DNA from 4 places in the Pseudovibrio sp. W74 genome. Region 4 is predicted to be linked to each of the others. Evidence: riboswitches for the same ligand, from Rfam matches in the RefSeq annotation. Region 4 holds a riboswitch; each other region holds the start of a gene.
What was found. A riboswitch is a leader RNA that binds a small molecule or an ion and turns the genes downstream of it on or off. The one in region 4 is predicted to bind thiamine pyrophosphate.
Positions count from the first base shown of each region.

Region 1: linked by a shared signal. The riboswitch ahead of thiB (thiamine ABC transporter substrate binding subunit) and the one ahead of thiC (phosphomethylpyrimidine synthase ThiC) in region 4 are both predicted to bind thiamine pyrophosphate.
Region 2: linked by a shared signal. The riboswitch ahead of PsW74_RS26375 (hydroxyethylthiazole kinase) and the one ahead of thiC (phosphomethylpyrimidine synthase ThiC) in region 4 are both predicted to bind thiamine pyrophosphate.
Region 3: linked by a shared signal. The riboswitch ahead of thiM (hydroxyethylthiazole kinase) and the one ahead of thiC (phosphomethylpyrimidine synthase ThiC) in region 4 are both predicted to bind thiamine pyrophosphate.

Region 1 covers NZ_LMCJ01000013.1:229,149-232,343, reverse strand. Annotated here, with positions in the region: gene katG (catalase/peroxidase HPI) at 1-1,378, shown strand, start outside; TPP riboswitch at 1,495-1,601, shown strand; gene thiB (thiamine ABC transporter substrate binding subunit) at 1,635-2,615, shown strand; gene PsW74_RS10075 (ABC transporter permease subunit) at 2,591-3,195, shown strand, end outside.
Region 2 covers NZ_LMCJ01000060.1:272,167-275,361, reverse strand. Annotated here, with positions in the region: gene PsW74_RS26385 (xanthine dehydrogenase family protein molybdopterin-binding subunit) at 1-1,327, shown strand, start outside; gene PsW74_RS26380 (Lrp/AsnC ligand binding domain-containing protein) at 1,398-1,634, opposite strand; TPP riboswitch at 1,845-1,953, shown strand; gene PsW74_RS26375 (hydroxyethylthiazole kinase) at 1,995-2,750, shown strand; gene thiD (bifunctional hydroxymethylpyrimidine kinase/phosphomethylpyrimidine kinase) at 2,750-3,195, shown strand, end outside.
Region 3 covers NZ_LMCJ01000007.1:96,061-99,255, forward strand. Annotated here, with positions in the region: gene PsW74_RS06220 (hypothetical protein) at 1-346, opposite strand, end outside; gene thiE (thiamine phosphate synthase) at 426-1,067, opposite strand; gene thiM (hydroxyethylthiazole kinase) at 1,051-1,863, opposite strand; TPP riboswitch at 1,936-2,038, opposite strand; gene PsW74_RS06235 (tyrosine recombinase XerC) at 2,098-3,057, opposite strand; gene PsW74_RS06240 (phospholipase D-like domain-containing protein) at 3,139-3,195, opposite strand, start outside.
Region 4 covers NZ_LMCJ01000013.1:4,729-7,923, reverse strand. Annotated here, with positions in the region: gene PsW74_RS08990 (hypothetical protein) at 1-1,576, opposite strand, end outside; TPP riboswitch at 1,760-1,880, shown strand; gene thiC (phosphomethylpyrimidine synthase ThiC) at 1,975-3,195, shown strand, end outside.

The sequences.
Region 1 (3,195 bases), 220 kb from region 4:
TACCGTTGGTAAGACCCATGGACGCGGTGCTGTCGATAACATCGGCGTCGCACCGGAAGCCGCAGGTCTTGAAGAACAGGGATTTGGCTGGTCTAACCCCGGACAGGATGGCAAAGCAACGAATGCCTTTACTTCTGGCATTGAAGGTGCGTGGACCACACACCCAACCACATTCGATATGGGCTTTTTCGATATGCTGTTCGGCCATGAATGGGAGCAGGTAAAATCGCCTGCCGGCGCATGGCAATGGGAACCGGTGTCCATCAAGGAAGAAGACAAACCTGTTGATCCAACAGACCCGTCTGTTCGTCACAATCCGATCATGACGGATGCGGACATGGCGATGAAGGTTGACCCGATCTACAACGAGTACTGTCAGAAATTCATCGCAGATCCTGAGTACTTCAGAGATACGTTTGCGCGTGCATGGTTCAAGCTGACACACCGCGACATGGGACCGAGAGCCAATTATCTTGGCCCGGATGTGCCGAAAGAAGACCTTATCTGGCAGGATCCTGTTCCAGCAGGCAACACCAACTATGATGTTACTGCGGTGAAAGCAAAAATTGCGGCAAGTGGTTTGAGCAATGAAGACCTGATCAAAACCGCTTGGGACAGCGCACGTACCTATCGCGGTTCTGATATGCGCGGTGGTGCCAACGGTGCTCGTATCCGCCTTGCTCCTCAAAAGGATTGGGTTGGCAATGAGCCAGACCGGCTTGCCAAAGTTCTGGCTGTGCTTGAACCAATCGCAGCGCAGGCAGGAGCCTCAGTCGCAGATGTGATCGTGCTGGCAGGAAATGTTGGTGTGGAAAATGCCATCAAGGCAGCTGGTTTCAACGTGGAAGTTCCATTCGCTTCTGGTCGCGGTGATGCAACAGATGCGATGACAGACGCGACATCCTTCTCTGTTTTGGAGCCTATTTCTGATGGCTTCCGTAATTGGCAGAAGCAAGAGTACGCTGTTAGCCCGGAAGAGATGATGCTGGATCGTGCTCAGCTCCTCCGCCTCACTGGCTGGGAAATGACTGCACTTGTTGGTGGCCTGCGCGTTCTTGGTGCCAATTATGGCGGATCAAAGCACGGTGTCTTCACGGACCGCGAAGGTCAGCTGACAACGGACTTCTTCGTCAACCTGACCGATATGGACAACAGCTGGCATCCACTCAAAGATGGCACCTATGAAATCCGTGACCGCAAATCTGGCAAGCCTAAGTGGACTGCAACCAGTGCAGACCTTGTGTTTGGCTCCAACTCAATCCTGCGCGCTTATGCTGAAGTGTATGCTCAGGATGACAACCACGAAAAGTTCGTCCGCGATTTCGTGGCAACATGGACCAAGGTCATGAACGCCGACCGCTTCGACCTGACAGCCTAATAAATGCGACGAGCCTGGGCAGGAAACTGCCCGGGCTTTTTATTGCAACTCCCTACAGGTGCTCTCCAGACGCTGGCTATATCCAGTTGCGCTTCTGTGTTTTTCCGGTTAAGAACCGCTTGACCTCGGGGTGCGCGTATTTGTCGTGCTGAGATGCTTTAGTGGCGAACCCGTTGAACCTGAACCGGCTAGAACCGGCGGAGGGAAGGGTACCGGTTTCATCCATCCTTGCCCTCTCGCCGCAATGGAGGATGACTTGAAACATCTGTTAATTGCTGCGGGATTACTCACTGCAACATCAGCGATGGCTGCTGAGAAGCCTCAACTGACAGTTTACACATACGACAGCTTCGTTTCTGACTGGGGCCCAGGCCCAAAAGTGGAAGAAGCGTTTGAGGCTGTATGCGAGTGTGACCTGAAACTTGTTGGCGTCGAAGATGGCGCAGCACTGCTTTCCCGCATTCGTCTTGAAGGTAAAAACTCAGATGCCGATGTGGTGCTGGGTCTGGACACCAATCTGGTAGAGACTGCCAAGAAAACTGGCCTGTTTGCACCACACACTGTTGAAGCCCAATACACACTGCCAGTGGAGTGGGCTGACGAAACCTTTGTGCCGTACGATTGGGGCTACTTTGCCTTCGTACACAAGGCTGGCGAAACCGTACCAACCAACTTCCGCGAGCTTGCAAAGAGTGATGCCAAGATCCTTATTCAGGATCCACGCTCCTCTACGCCCGGCCTCGGGCTGCTGCTTTGGGTGAAAGCGGCTTACGGAGACGAAGCTGCTGATGTGTGGGCGGATCTTTCCGATAACATCGTGACGGTTACAAAAGGTTGGTCTGAAGCCTACGGTCTTTTCCTTGATGGGGAAGCGGAGATGGTGCTCAGTTACACCACGTCTCCGGCTTACCACCTAATTGCCGAGGAAGATAACAGCAAAACCACTGCTGCGTTTGAAGAAGGCCATTACATGCAGGTTGAAGTAGCGGCAAAGCTTGCCGGAACTGATCAGCCTGAGCTGGCAGACAAATTCCTGAACTTCATGGTTTCAGATGCTTTCCAGACAATCATTCCAACAACCAACTGGATGTATCCAGCTGTGACACCAAAAGGTGGTTTACCTGCTGGCTTTGACACACTGCAGGTGCCGGAAAAAGCTTTGTTCTTTAAGCCTGAAGAAGCTGCTGCTGCTAGAAGTGAGGCTCTGCCGGAATGGCTAGAAGCGCTCAGCCAATAAGTTCGCTTCCCGGTGTTGCCGCGGCATTTCTTGTCGCGGCACTCATACTTGGCACGTTGGCCGCGGTTGCTCTGCGAGCTGAAGCGGGTCACGGCTTTTCCTCTTCCGATTGGGCCGCTCTCAAGTTTACGCTCACTCAGGCTGTGCTTTCTGCAGTGATCAGTGTTGCACTGGCTGTGCCGGTTGCGCGCGCCCTGGCGCGACGGCGGTTTCCGGGCCGCAGTTTGCTTATTGCCCTGCTTGGTGCCCCCTTCATTCTTCCAGTTATTGTCGCCATTCTTGGGTTACTGCAAGTGTTTGGCCGTGCGGGCTGGATATCTGATGTGCTTGTCTATTTCGGTGCTTCATCCATTCGCATCTATGGTCTCCACGGTGTTGTGCTGGCTCATGTTTTCTTCAACCTTCCGCTGGCAACCCGATTGATTTTGCAGGGATGGCAAGAGGTTCCTTCAGAGCGCTTTCGCCTTGCAGCGCAACTTGGATGTGATGGAAAAGCCCTGTTTCGGCTGATAGAACTCCCCATGCTCGCGCGCACCTTACCCGGTGCACTGGCTGTGATCTTTGCGATCTGCCTGACAAG
Region 2 (3,195 bases), on a different contig from region 4:
CATGGGTGCTTATCTGCACGAATTTGGCCCAGGCATTCCGCAGATCGGCATCACCATGACCCCCGGTCTTTACGATATCCCCGCAACGTGGGTGGAAGCGACAGGCGTTTATACCAATACAGTGCCGGTGGATGCGTTTCGTGGGGCAGGGCGTCCGGAAGCGCTTTATCTGATGGAACGACTGGCAGACAAAGCTGCGCATGAGATGGGTATGGATCCGGCAGAATTTCGTCGTAAGAGCTTTATCCCCGATGAGGCGCTACCTTATACAACAGCGCTTGGCCGCATGTATGATACGGGTTCCTTTGGGGCTCACCTGACCAAGGCGCTGGACGAGATTCATTATTCGACGTTTGCGGAGCGTGAAGCGGAGAGCAAGGCAAAAGGTTTGTACCGCGGTGTTGGGCTATCGACCTATGTGGAGGCGTGTGCCTTTGCCGGCGGGGAGGAAGCTAAGCTTGAGCTTAACACGAACGGCAGCGTTACTTTGCTGATTGGAACGCAGAGCAACGGTCAAGGTCACGCAACTGCATATGGCCAAGTCATTGCAGAACATCTTGGTTTGCAGCTTGATCAGGTTGAGATGGTGCAGGGAGATACGGATCGTGTTGCGACTGGTGGTGGTACCGGCGGATCGCGGTCCATTCCGATTGGTATGCCATCTGTGAAGGCGGCTTCTGAAACGCTGGTTAAGAAGATCAAAGAGATCGCCAGTGAGAAGCTTGAGGTTGGTGTTGGGGATCTGACGTTGGAAGACGGGCAGGTGCGCGTGGTTGGTACCGACCAACAAGTCAGCCTTGTTGATGTGGCTGGTTCGCAACCGGATACCTTGAGTGCAGCGGAAAAAGTCATGCAGGATGAATGTACTTATCCCAATGGCACGCATGTGTGTGAGGTGGAGATTGATCCGGAAACGGGCAAGGCGGACGTGGTCAGTTATGTGATCGTGGATGATTTTGGCGTGACGGTGAATCCGATGCTTTTGGCTGGTCAGGTGCATGGTGGTGCGGGGCAGGCGATTTCGCAGGCGCTTTGTGAGAACACGGTTTATGATGAAACCGGGCAGCTGCTGTCAGCGTCCTTCATGGACTATCATGTTGCACGTGCTGATGATTTGCCGAATTTCGACTTCTCGACGAGCAATGTTCCTTCCACGACAAATGCGATGGGCATCAAAGGGGCTGGTGAGGCTGGTTCTATTGGAGCGGCGCCGGCGGTGATGAATGCCGTGCAGTATGCGCTGCGCAAGAATGCAGGTGTTGAGCATATAGATATGCCCGCGACGCCGGTTGCTGTCTGGAGCGTTATTCAGGACGCTCAGAGTTAAGCTATCAAGAACGTAAAGCTTGAAAAGAGATTATGCAGGCGGGCTGGTGTCCCGCCTGTTTTCGTAGGTATCAGAACGCTTTGAAGGTGATGATGGTTCTGGTATCCTGGATGCCTTCGAAGACCTGAACCTTGTTTGCAACGAAGTGTCCGATGTCTTCGTTATCATCAATGTAGAATTTGGCCAGCAGGTCGAAATCCCCGGAGGTGGAGTAGATCTCGGAGGCGACTTCCGCGTCTGCGATGGCGTTGGCAACCTGATAGGTTTTTCCGAGCTGGCATTTGATCTGTACAAAGAACGGAATCATAAATCTGCTATCCTTCTGTCCCGAAAGGCTGATTTGTCTTTCAGGGATGCGCTCTAATATGAGTTTGCGTTGTTTTGTGAGCATTTTGCGTTGAAGCTGCGTTTTTTTGCAAGCTTTTGCGTTTTTTAAGCGAAATCTACCCCCAGTTGCCTTTTGTCGCTGCCTCTCGTTTCCGCTTGCAGTTCGCTCTCTTGTTTGCTAGCAAAAAATTCTAACCAATGGGGGTGCTCGGAAGTGACTGACGGGCTGAGAGGCGCCAAGCCAACTCCTAGAACCTGATCCGGATTGTGCCGGCGGAGGGAATTGGGATGAGTACCAAGGTAATCGTTCCCGCCGTAATCTATAGGGGAGCGAAAACAAATGTCCTACACAACTGAAAATCTCTGGGAAGTCTTTGAGAGCGTGCGTGAGCGTGGCGTTCGGGTTCATTGTCTGACGAACTCTGTTGCGCAGAGCCTTACCGCGAACATCATGTTGGCTTGTAACATCGTGCCCTCCATGACAGCGGCCCATGATGAAATTCCTGCATTCATCGAGAGTGTTGACGGGTTGCTCCTCAATCTTGGTACGCTGGATGGAAAGCGGCGGCATGGTATTCGGCTTGGGCTTGAAGGGGCTGCCAAAAAATCTATGCCCGTGGTTCTGGACCCGGTTAAAGTAGATCGCTCAGACATTCGCATGGAGTTTGCGAAAGATATTCTGAAAGAGAATGTTTCGATCCTTAAAACAAACATGACTGAGAGCGCTGGGCTGAGTGGAGCTGTCACCGAGAACACACTGATTGTGCGCACCGGTATTGAAGACGCTGTGTTTGGCCGGGAGACAACCTACACCGTGGGCAATGGACATGCTTATATGGACAAGGTGACTGGCATTGGCTGTGCGCTGGGCGGTGTGCTGGCTGGTTTCGCCGCTACCGAGCCAGATAAGGAACTTGCCGTGCTTGCTGCGCTTGCTGTCTATGGTGTATGCGGCGAGATTGCCGCAGAGCAGGCGAACGGACCGGGAAGCTTCACTCCAGCTTTCATCGATACCCTTTATGGCTTGAAGGCTGACCAGTTCAACGAGCGTCTCAAGCTCGAAACAATGAATAATAAAGGTGGGGTATTGGCCTAATGAGTGCGATTGCAGTCACAATTGCAGGGTCGGATTCCGGTGGTGGTGCCGGAATTCAAGCAGACCTGAAGGCCTTTTCGGCTCGCGGTGTCTATGGGGCCAGTGTCATCACTGCACTGACGGCCCAAAATACCAAAGGTGTGACAGGTATTCATGATGTGCCGCCAGCATTTGTGGCGGAGCAGATGGATGCTGTTTTTTCTGACCTGAAGGTGGATGCCGTGAAAATCGGCATGCTTTCACAGCCAGAGATTATCGCTGTTATTGCCACAAAGCTGGCGGAATATAATGTTAAGCGCGTCATTCTTGATCCGGTGATGGTTGCAACTTCTGGTGATGTTTTGTTGCAAAACACCGCCGTTTCGGTCCTGAAGCAGAAGCTGTTTCCCATGGCGGCGTTGATTACGCCGAATATGCAGGAAGCGGCCTTTTTGCTGGACCAGCC
Region 3 (3,195 bases), on a different contig from region 4:
CTCCCATTGGCCGAAGCTCAATGTGTTGCGCTTTGAAGAAGCCGCCAAACCGGAACGTTAGTACACCAGAAAAACTAAGCTGCCCTGGAGCCCAACCCCATTTGCAATCGCGAGGGGAGCAGCTGGTAAATGCGCGGGCGCGCACAACCAGTTGCCCATCAAGGCACTGGCCTTGAACTTCAATCTGAGAAAGCTCTTTCAAACGTGCTTTGGGATTTTCCCAGTCCCCCAGCTCCGCCATCTCTGATTTGCGGACTTCACAGGCTGTTTGAGCTTGAGCTGCTGAAACAAGAAAAGCAAACGTGCAGAAGAAAATGCACATAAATGTTGTTTGTCTAAGTTTCATGACTAAAAGCTCCCTGCCTAGTCCTCTCATATATCAATGTAGATGGGCTCTGCGAGGAGTAAATGCGTGTTTTATCCTATCACCCTAGGTCTTTTACGCTTTTGACGATGTCCTGAAGCTTGCGCGTAGCTGCGGATGGACTGGATGCCCCACAGATTGCAGAAATAACTGCAACTCCATCTGCCCCAGCTTTGATCACCTGATCCGCATTAGAAAGCGAAATTCCGCCAATTCCAACCACAGGCAACTGAGATTGAACCGTTAAACCGGCAAAGCTCTGCATACCCATGTCAGCCGCATCATCCTTACTGTTTGTCGGGAAGCAGGCGCCTATGCCAAGGTAATCGCAGGCGGAAAAGTCCGCAGCATCCAGCTCGTCCTGAGTGCTGACTGATAGACCAAGCAGCTTATCAGAGCCGATCAGCTCCCGGGCTTTCGTGGCATCCATATCATCCTGCCCAACATGAACACCGTCCGCATCAACCGCTAAGGCAACATCTACGCGATCATTGACGATTAGCGGCACATTCAGCGGTTTCAACGCTTGCATCAACCGCTCTGCCAGCTCAATTTGCTCGCGCGTGCTGCCAGTCTTGTCACGAAGCTGCACAACAGTAGCGCCGTTTTGTGCGGCTGCGATTGCTATGTCGACGGGATCCTGACCGGCGCAGTCTTGCGGCCCCAGCACCAGATAAACGGAAAGATCAAGCAACGGTTTCATGCATTTCAACCCGTGCAGTTGCGTTGAGGATATCGCTGTTCAGCTGATAGAGGCCGTTAATAATATCCAGCTGCAAGCTTGCTGGTCCTGCTGAATTTTTTGCAGCAATCTCACCAACCACTCCGAGGAAAACCATTGCATCAACAGCAGCATCAAACGGGTCATCGCAAACAGCCAGTGTCGCGCCAGTCAAAGCTGTTGCCGTGCAGCCAAGACCAGTCACATAAGGCATCATCTTATCCCCGTTGGCGACTTCAGCAGTGCGCGCACCATCAGTGATAAAATCGACAGGACCAGAGACGACAACAACAGCGCCCGTCTGCTTCGCCAGTTCTTTCGCTCCTGCCAGAGCAGCCTGAGAGCTATCCGTGCTATCAACGCCTTTTCCACCTGCACCCTGACCAGCAAGTGCCATGATTTCAGAGGCATTGCCACGAATGACGCTCGGCTTATTCTCCAGCAATTCACCAGCAAGCTCGGTGCGGAAGGTCAGCGCTCCAACAGCCACCGGGTCCAGCACCCAAGGGCGACCAGCTTTGTGGGCAGCAGCAGTAGCCAACTTCATGGTCTCTGCCTGAGCAGGGGTAACCGTGCCAACGTTGACCACTAATGCACCTGTAACACTTGCAAGTTCAGGGGCTTCTTCCGGGCCATCCACCATGGCAGGGGAGGCGCCAATGGCCAGCAGGGCGTTGGCTGTGGTGTTGGCCACCACGATGTTCGTCATGTTATGGACGAGTGGACTGTTGTCACGAATTGCAGAAAGAGTTGCGCAAGCGCTTTCGACACGACCCATTTTTATCCTCGGTCTTGTTGTGCGAAAGAGAGCTGGTATCAGGGACTTGGCAAACTGCCAGACAATCTATCCCCCAACACGGCGTGAGTGCTCCCTTCGCTGGAATTATCCAGAGCAGGTTCTTCGAGTATGATCTCAGCCACAACAAACGTGTTGGGCACCCCGTTTCACATCGATGAACCTAGGGGATCTGCTAAGGGAGATCAAGGTGATGTGAGGGAGGGGGACAACCTATCAACGACGCGGGTGTGCCTTGTCATAAGCGTCCAACAGCTGTGCACTGTTCACTTCCGTATAAATCTGTGTGGTAGAAAGGCTTGCGTGCCCCAGTAGCTCCTGAATGCTCCTCAAATCCCCGCCTTCAGACAGCAAATGAGTTGCAAACGAATGGCGTAAAGCGTGAGGAGTTGCGGTGTCTGGTAGACCAAGAGCACTGCGGATCTTTTGCATGGCCAGCTGGATCATGCGCGCATTCAGCGGGCCGCCACGAACGCCGCGAAACAGCGGTGAACTGCCCGACAGATCATAAGGGCACTGCTTTTTGTAGGCCTCAATAGCTTCTATTACCACTGGCAGAACCGGAACAAGCCGTTCTTTGTTGCCTTTACCGCGAATCTTCAGCGACTTATCCCCCTCCTTCGGCGCGGAGGCCGATGTCAGAGACAGCGCTTCGGAAATGCGGAGGCCGCAACCGTAGAGCAGTGTGAACACCGCTGCGTTTCGGGCTTCAACCCAGGGAGTGTCCTCAAAAGCGAGATCGCTGCTGACAATCGCTTTGGCTTCCTCAACGGGGATAGGCTTGGGCAGGCTGCGGGGAAGTCTCGGCGTACGAACCGCCGCAGCACCAGCCGCATTCACCTCACCGCGCTCCTCCAGAAACGAGAGGAAGGAGCGGATGCCAGCAAGGCCACGGGCAAGCGTCCGCGTTTGTGCGCCATCCCTCCGGCGGGTTGCCAGAAATGCGCGAAAGTCCTTTGGTTTCAAAGACTCCAGATGCCGCAGGGCAACCGGTTCACCTTCATAACTGGTCATGAAGCGCAGGAACTGACGGGTATCGCGCTCATACGCTTCCAGTGTCCGTTCAGCCAGTCGCCGTTCAGATCCCAGATGATCAATCCAGTCTTCAATCGCTGCGGTAACATCTGGTTTGCAGATGATGAGTAAGTCTTCGCCGCTATCAAGGGAATTTGCCATTCGCAAAGTGTAAGCGCCAAATCTGGCTGAATGGTTACCAAAAGATAAACATACACGCCTTTAAGAAAGGCCTGCGCAAATTTAGTTGATGACGATTGGCTGCCCATGATCACTGATGATCCGGTCAATCTCTTGCCG
Region 4 (3,195 bases):
CTGGCGTTTTGCGGTGGCGGAACACGTTCAAAATGCCATCTGCCGTTCCCGGATGTGCCATCCAGTATTCCGCATCCACCATGAGCGGCTTGCCCATGAACGTGAGCAGCTTCTGCAGCGTTTCGATCAGCTTTACGCCGAAGATCGGAGCTGCGGAGACGAGTAGCACGGCGTCTTTTCCGCGCAGAGATCGTTGTAAATCTGTGACCGCTTCCCAGTCCAGAAGACCCGAGGGTAGATACCCTGCCCGCTCTGATCTCCATCGGCGTGTGCGCGTATCCAACACCAGCAGTGGTGGGTCTAGTTCCCAGTGATAGTCCCAGTTTTCAAAGGCGAAGAGATGCTCCAGAAACTCATCGTAGCTATTTGTGCCGGGCACCGTGACAGCTTGCGTCATCGCTTCAAGTGTTCCACCTGAGAACGCTTCAGGTCGGTTGCCCCACCCCTGATTGAGCATATAGGCACACAAGGCATTGCCAATGATCCGTCGGGAGAACGGATGGCCGTAGGCGGTCTCTTCCCAATCACGGTTGAGGTTCCAGTCATCAGTGACATCGTGGTCATCAAAGATCATCGCAACCGGAAGATGGGCAAACAGGCGGCGCACCTGGCTGAGACCCGCAACAAACTCCTTCAGGATTTTCTGTTCGCTCTCATAGAGCGCTGCTTCTTCTGGTGTCAGTCCTTCAGGAACGTCTGTCTCAACCAGATCCCATAGTGCTGGAGACCAGACAAGGAGGTACATTGCCAAGAATTCAGCAAGTGTGATCAGATGGTTATGGGCATGATCGGCAGTAAAGATTGGTTTTTCTACGCCACCGAACAAGACAAGCCAGAGCTTTCTGTTCTTCTCCAGACTTGGGAGAAACTTTTCGCGGCGGTAGTAGGTGTCGCCGTGTTGGTAGAAATCTGATGCCTTATCAGGCACTTTGCTTTCCAAGCCTGCCAGCTGTTCCTCAGTGATACCGAGTTTTTCGATGAGCGCATGGATAGCTCGCAACATGGGGCCAGCAACATCATCTGAGTAAATCTGATCGCCACTCATCACGAGGGCAGTTGGCCATTTTTCCTTGTCAATTTTGGTGCCGTTCTCAGCCCTGATATGCTTTGCCAGAAACTGATCAGCTGCGACCAGACCATCGCCGGATTCGTGATGTGGTTTGCGGCAGGACCCGTGCAGGAGTGAGGAAACTTTTGAGCTTAGCAGAAAGCCGGGAAGCTCCTGATTTTCATAGCAGAGATCAGGCGCCCATACGGAATGATCCTGCCAACCAGCCTCCTCGTCATCCTCCATACGCAGAGCGAGGCGATAGCTGATCCAAGTGTCATGCGGTAAAGGGCTTTGGAGAGGTAGATCGATCAGGAGGTAGTGGAGATGTACCCCTGCTGAGATCAGGTTTACCTCAGTTTGCGCTTTCGTCAGCTCGTAGGTTTGCGGCTCACGGCCTTGTGGGAGCAAATCCAGTTTCACATCCGCCGGAGCGCGCACTGCGAGCCAGAATGTTAAACGTGAGGTTTCCAGTCGACGCAAGATTGGGCCAGCTAAAACGGATGGGAGAGAATAGTTTTCAAGCATTCGTTGATATTATTTTTCGCGATATCCAGATGTGAAATTCTTAGATGAGAGATAGGAACGCAAACCGCAAAATCCAATAAGTGTCAGCGACTCCCCTTTCATAAAATCCAACTTACAAAAGTTTTCTGAACCTCGCCTGAACCGAACCTGCCTTGACACTAGTTCATAATCGTTCTAGCAAAATCATGTATGCAGGGGAGTCTCACCAAGGAGACTGAGAGGCTGACAGAGCGCAAGCTCGGCGACGCGACCCTTAGAACCTGACCCAGTTGATACTGGCGTAGGAAGCACGGGTCGCGGGACCTGTTTATAAGGCTAGTGTAACAACCGCGATCTTAGCAGCAGAAGTTCTTTCTGCCGTTTCCCAGCCAAGACTCATCTGGTGTCTTTTTCGAGTTATGAACTTGAGGAGCACCATTATGACGACGCCGAACCCATCCATCACCACAGGCGCCTTGCCAGCTGCGCGCAAAATCTATGTTCGTGGCAGCTTGCACGAAGACGTGCTTGTGCCCATGCGCGAAATCAGCGTTCACCCGACAGCAGGTGAGCCACCGCTGCCAGTCTACGATAGTTCCGGCCCATACACGGACCCGACAGCAACAACGAATATTTCTGAAGGTTTGCCTGCTCTACGGCGCAAGTGGATCGAGGCGCGCGGTGACACCGAGGAATATGATGGCCGTGAGATTAAGCCTGAAGACAATGGTTTTGTGAAAGGCGACCGGCTTGTTCCAGAATTTCCGGTGAAGCCTCGCCCCTTGCGCGGAAAGGACGGTAAAGCCGTCACCCAGCTGGCCTATGCCCGCGCTGGCATCATCACACCGGAGATGGAGTTCATTGCCATCCGCGAAAACCAGTTGCGGGAAGCGGTTGCAGAAGAGCGGTGTGGCAATGACTGGGGTGCGAGCATTCCAGATTATGTAACACCAGAGTTTGTACGTGATGAAGTGGCTGCTGGCCGCGCGATCATTCCGTCAAACATCAACCACCCTGAGAGTGAGCCGATGATCATCGGGCGGAACTTTCTGGTCAAGATCAACGCCAATATGGGTACATCTGCTGTCACCTCCTCCATGGAAGAGGAAGTCGACAAGATGGTGTGGTCGATCCGCTGGGGTGCTGACACGGTGATGGATCTGTCTACCGGTCGTAACATTCACAACACCCGTGAATGGATCATCCGCAACAGCCCTGTCCCAATTGGGACCGTCCCGCTTTATCAGGCGCTTGAGAAGGTGAATGGAGTTGCCGAAGACCTGACCTGGGAAATCTTCCGCGACACGTTGATTGAGCAGGCAGAGCAAGGGGTTGATTACTTCACCATCCACGCTGGTGTGCGCCTGCACATGGTGCCGATGACCGTTAATCGCGTGACGGGGATTGTCTCCCGTGGCGGTTCCATCATGGCGAAGTGGTGCCTGCATCATCACAAAGACAGCTTCCTCTATGAGCACTTTGACGAGATCTGCGATATTTGCCGCCAGTACGATGTGGCGTTTTCTCTTGGTGATGGATTGCGTCCGGGTTCCATTGCAGATGCCAATGATGAAGCCCAGTTTGCCGAGCTGGAGACGCTAGGTGAGCTGACCAAGATTGCGTGGGCCAAGGATTGTCAG